One region of the Micromonospora sp. CPCC 206061 genome, then DNA from elsewhere that is predicted to be linked to it. Evidence: riboswitches for the same ligand, from Rfam matches in the RefSeq annotation. Region 1 holds a riboswitch; the other holds the start of a gene.
What was found. Region 1 has a riboswitch for S-adenosylmethionine ahead of thrC (threonine synthase). Riboswitches for the same ligand answer to the same signal wherever they lie in the genome.
Positions count from the first base shown of each region.

Region 2: another riboswitch for S-adenosylmethionine. It lies ahead of V6V89_RS25800 (GNAT family N-acetyltransferase); the one in region 1 lies ahead of thrC (threonine synthase).

Region 1 covers NZ_JBAKHX010000017.1:33,587-35,973, reverse strand. Annotated here, with positions in the region: gene thrC (threonine synthase) at 52-1,344, opposite strand; SAM riboswitch class I at 1,357-1,495, opposite strand; gene V6V89_RS14790 (ABC transporter permease) at 1,563-2,387, opposite strand, start outside.
Region 2 covers NZ_JBAKHX010000044.1:26,256-28,642, forward strand. Annotated here, with positions in the region: gene V6V89_RS25795 (amino acid ABC transporter substrate-binding protein) at 1-1,189, opposite strand, end outside; SAM riboswitch class IV at 1,429-1,544, shown strand; gene V6V89_RS25800 (GNAT family N-acetyltransferase) at 1,564-2,175, shown strand; gene V6V89_RS25805 (hypothetical protein) at 2,206-2,387, opposite strand, start outside.

The sequences.
Region 1 (2,387 bases):
TACGGAATGCAACTCCCATCCCGGTGACTCCGCGTCCACCTGCCGGTTGCACTAATGCAGCAGGCCAGCCTCACGGGCGCCGCGCAGCGAGGGCTTGATCCGGTACGTCGGGCCGACCTGAGCCGCGACCGCGTCGAGGGTCTTGAGCCCCTCGCCGGTGTTGTAGACGACGGTCTCGGCCTCCGGGTCGAGCTTGCCCGACTCGACCAGTTTGCGCAGGACGGCCACGGTCACGCCGCCGGCCGTCTCCGCGAAGATCCCGGTGGTGCGGGCGAGTTGGCGGATGCCGTCCCTGATCTCGTCGTCGTCGGCGTAGTCCATCCAGCCGCCGGTGCGCCGCACCGCCTCCAGGGCGTACAGGCCAGCGGCCGGGTCGCCGATGTTGAGCGACTTGGCGATGCCGGTCGGCTTCACCGGGGTGATCTCGTCGACACCGCGGTGCAGCGCGTCGGCGATCGGGTTGCAGCCCAGCGACTGGGCGCCGAAGACCCGCCACCCGTTGGCCGGCGCCTCGACGAGGCCGATCTCCACCAGCTCGCTGAACGCTTTGTCGATCTTGGTGAGCAGCTCGCCACTGGCCATCGGGATGACCACCTGCTCGGGGAGTCGCCAGCCGAGCTGCTCGGCCACCTCGTACCCGAGGGTCTTGGAACCCTCCGCGTAGTACGGCCGGACGTTCACGTTGACGAACGCGGTGTCTTCGAACTCGTCGGTCTCCACGAGCTCGCTGCACAGGCGGTTGACGTCGTCGTACGAGCCGTCGATGGCCACCAGGTCGCCGCCGTACACCGCGGTCGTGATGATCTTGCCCGGCTCAAGGTCGCCCGGGATGAAGACGATCGACGGGACGCCCGCGCGCGCGGCGTGCGCGGCCACGGAGTTCGCGAGGTTACCGGTGGAGGCGCAGGCGAACCGCGAGAAGCCGAGCCCGCGTGCCGCGGTCAGCGCCGCCGACACGACCCGGTCCTTGAAGGAGTGGGTCGGGTTGGCGCTGTCGTCCTTGACCCACAGCGGCCCGCGTACGCCAAGCTCGGCGGCGAGGGCGGGCGCGGCGACCAGGGGCGTGAAGCCGGGATCGAGCGTCACCCGGGTGGCCGGGTCCTGCCCCGCGGGCAGCAGCGCGGCGTACCGCCAGATGCTCTTCGGACCGGCCTCGATCTGCGCCCGCGTCACCCGCGCGAGCGCGGCCTGGTCGTAGCCCACCTCCAGCGGGCCGAAACACTCGTAACAAGCGTGCTGCGCGACGAGGGGGTACTCAGCACCACAGCCGCGACAGACGAGCGCGCGGGCGGGGCTGGGCGGTACGTGGGTGTCGGTGACCGGAGCGCCGAGAGTCGACGTCATAGCGAGGCCCTTCTCTCATCTTTCCCAGCGCCGCACCGTGCGGCCGGGGACGGAATTGGCACCTGCCACGCGTGGCCTCGTCGTCGAGTCACATGCGCGGTGGTTGCCGGGGCGTCATCGGGCCGTGTCCCTCAGCCCCTCTGGATGAGGTGTTCAGTTGTGGTGCAAGTGTAACGGCCGCTTGACCCGGCCGGGCTTTCTCAGTGATGCCGATCACGCTATGAGACGACGTCCTTACGCGTGAAGCGCCAGAAGGCCAGCGACCAGAATATCGTCGCGTACGCCACCGCTGAGATGGTGCCCTTGACGATGTCATCGGACTGCACCGGCGTCGAGAGCATTCCCAGCCAGGCATCGCCGTAGTGGGTCGGCAGCAGGTTGCGCAGCCCGCCCAGCGCCGTGATCTGGTCGAGGATGCTCGACACGATGAAGAGCAGCACGGCCCCGCCCACCGCGCCCAGCGGCGCGTCGGTCGACACCGACAGCAGGAACGCCAGCCCGGCCACGACGAGCAGCCCCACCGCCAGGTACCCGAGGATGCCGAGCAGCCGCAGCAGGCCCTCCCCGGCCGGGATGTCGGCGGCCACCGTGCTGCGCAGCGGATCCCAGCCGTACCGAAGCGTGCCGATCAGCAGAGCGGTGCCGGCGAGCGTCAGCAGGGCGACCGCCGAGTAGGCGAGCGCCACGACCAGCTTGACCGCGAGCAGCCGCGCCCGCGGCACGGGCACCGCCAGCAGGTACCGCAGGCTCCCCCAGCTCGCCTCGCTGGCGATCGTGTCGCCGCAGAAGAGGGCGACGACGACGGTCAGCAGGAAGCCGGCCGATACGAAGAGGGTGAAGAGCGTGAAGTTGAGCCCACCGCTGGTGGCCAGCTCGACCAGGCTCGAAAACTCGCCCCCGCCGTTGTCGTCGTCACCGGTACCCCCGAACTGGAACGCCGCCAGGATGACCAGTGGCAGCAGCACCACGAACGCGAGCGCTAGCTGCGTGCGCCGGCGAGACGCCTGCCGGCGCCATTCGCTCCGGATCGTCAGGGTGCGACC
Region 2 (2,387 bases), on a different contig from region 1:
CTTCCTTCTGACTCTCCGGCAGCACGATCTGGATCTCGCCGTCGACGTACTGCTGGATCATGTGGGCACTCTGCGGGCGCCCGGCCTTGTCCCAGTTCAGCGGGCCGACCACGGTCTCGACCGTGTTCCCCCGTAACCAGTCGACGAGCTTGCGCTGGCAGTCGCCCTGCTCGGCGCAGCCCGCCGCCGCGACGGCCGCGGCTACGACCTGGCCGGTCGTGTACGCGTTCGCCTCATCCTCGCCGGGCGGGGTCCCGAACTGCGCGGTGTACTTCTGCACGAACTCCACGTTGCTGGGAAACTTCGCCTTCTCGGTGTAGCCGGTGGGCGCCAGAATGCCCTCGGTCTTGGCCCCGATGGCCTTGGCGAACTCCGGGTTGGTCGGCGCGGTCGAGAAGGCGGCCAGCTTCGGCTGGTAGTTGAGCTGCTGGAGGGCGACGATCAGGTTGACCGCATCCTGGTACTGCGTGCCGCCGACCACCATGTCGGCCTTGGAGGCGGCGATCTTGGCCGCGATGCTGCCGAACTCGGTCGTGTTCGGCGGGTAGACCTCGTCGACCACGGTCCGGATGCCGGCCTGCTCCAGCTTCTCCTTGAGACCGTACGCCGTTCCCTGCGCGAACGGGTCGTCCATGGCCGCGTACGCGACCGTCTTCGGCCGCTGGTCCGCCGGCATCTTCACGATGTACTCGGCCAGGTGGTTGTAGTGGTCGTCGGCGACAGCAGGGGCGGCGTAGAACAGATTCTTGAAGCCTTGCTCAAAGACCTGCGGCGCGGCGCCGGCCGGCTCGACGAAGAGCATGCCGTACTCCTCGGCCACCCGAGCGGCGGGAATGACAAGGCGAGTGGAGAACGGCCCGAAGACCAGGTCGACGGCGTCCTTGCCGAGCAGTTGCTCATAGTCGGACACGACCCGGTCGGCGTTGGACTGGTCGTCCAGAATCTTCAGCTCCACCCGCCGGCCGAGCAGACCGCCGTTGTCATTGACGATCTTCGCCCAGGCCTCGTAGCCGCGCTGCACGCCCTTGCCAGGCTCGGAGAAGTCCCCAGTCAGCGGCAACGAAACGCCGATGGTTATAGGGTCAGCGGCTGAGTCGCCGGAGTCGTCGGCGCCGGAACACCCCGCCAGCGCGAGCGCCGCGACCGCGGCGCTCGCCACGATGCGCAGCCGGGCTTCAGTTGCGGCCATCTTTGTGCTCCTCGCGTCGACGATACGAGAGCTCCTTACGGAAAACGCTTTCATACCATAGATTTTCTTCTCTACATGAGCAACACCGTGGCCGTGCGGCCACGGTGCCGCCAGCGTGTGATCACCTGCCCGCGCGTCCGAAGGCAGGCGATCTTTCCAATAAGGACGGTGTCTTCTCACACTTCCGCCGCTTTCGCGGCTTTCGCCGAACGGTTGATCGTGCTACGGTCACGGCCGTAGGTCATGAGTGCCAGCGTCAAGCCCCGGCTCGCTGGTCGGCAACCCTCCGTTCGCGGGCGGGGTGCTCCGGGTGAGGACCGGGCTCGGCACATGGGGTGTCGAGCAAGCCGCGACATCCAGGAGCTGCCTCGCCCATGACTTTGTCATTTGGCGCCACAGCAACGCCCGATGAGCGAGACGCGCCCGCCGGGCCGGCGCGGTTCCGCCGCGCCAGCGAAAACGACGCCGATCAGATCGCGCTACTGCATGCTGACAGCTGGCGCCGCCACTACCGCGGTGCCTACGCCGATTCGTTCCTCGACGGCGACGTGGTGGCCGACCGCCGCTGCGTGTGGTCGGCACGGCTAGCCGCACCTACCAACAGCGAAACGGTCCTCGCCGAGCAGGGGCGCCACGTGCTGGGCTTCATCCACGTCGTGTTCGACGAGGACCCACAGTGGGGCAGCCTCGTCGACAACCTGCACGTACGGCACGACAGCCGCCGGATGGGCATCGGCACGCAACTGCTTCGCCGCGCCGCCCGAGCCGTCACCCGGCACGGAACTGGCAACGCGATGTATTTGTGGGTATTGCAGCAAAACACCGCCGCGCAGCAGTTCTACCGCTCGTGTGGCGCCACTTGCGGCGAGACAACGCTGGTGTCGCCGCCCGGTCAAGACCCCAAGCGACTCCACGGCAAGCCAAGCAAGCTGCGCATGATCTGGCCAGACGTAGCGAGTCTGTTCCTACTCGACAACCAGCGATAGCGGCTGGGTGCGGGCTGGCGTGCCCATCGGTCAACCGCCCGGCCAGCGGGCGGGCGAGGGTGTCCAGCCGTGTCCAGTCTCAGCCCCAGCCCGGACGGGCCTGCGCACCTCGAGGTCCGCGCTGTCTGCCGCGCTGCCCAGCGAGCTGCTGGCCGGCACCCAGCTGACGGTGGTCGACAAGCCGGTGGGCGCCTTGTCGGTGCGGCACAACA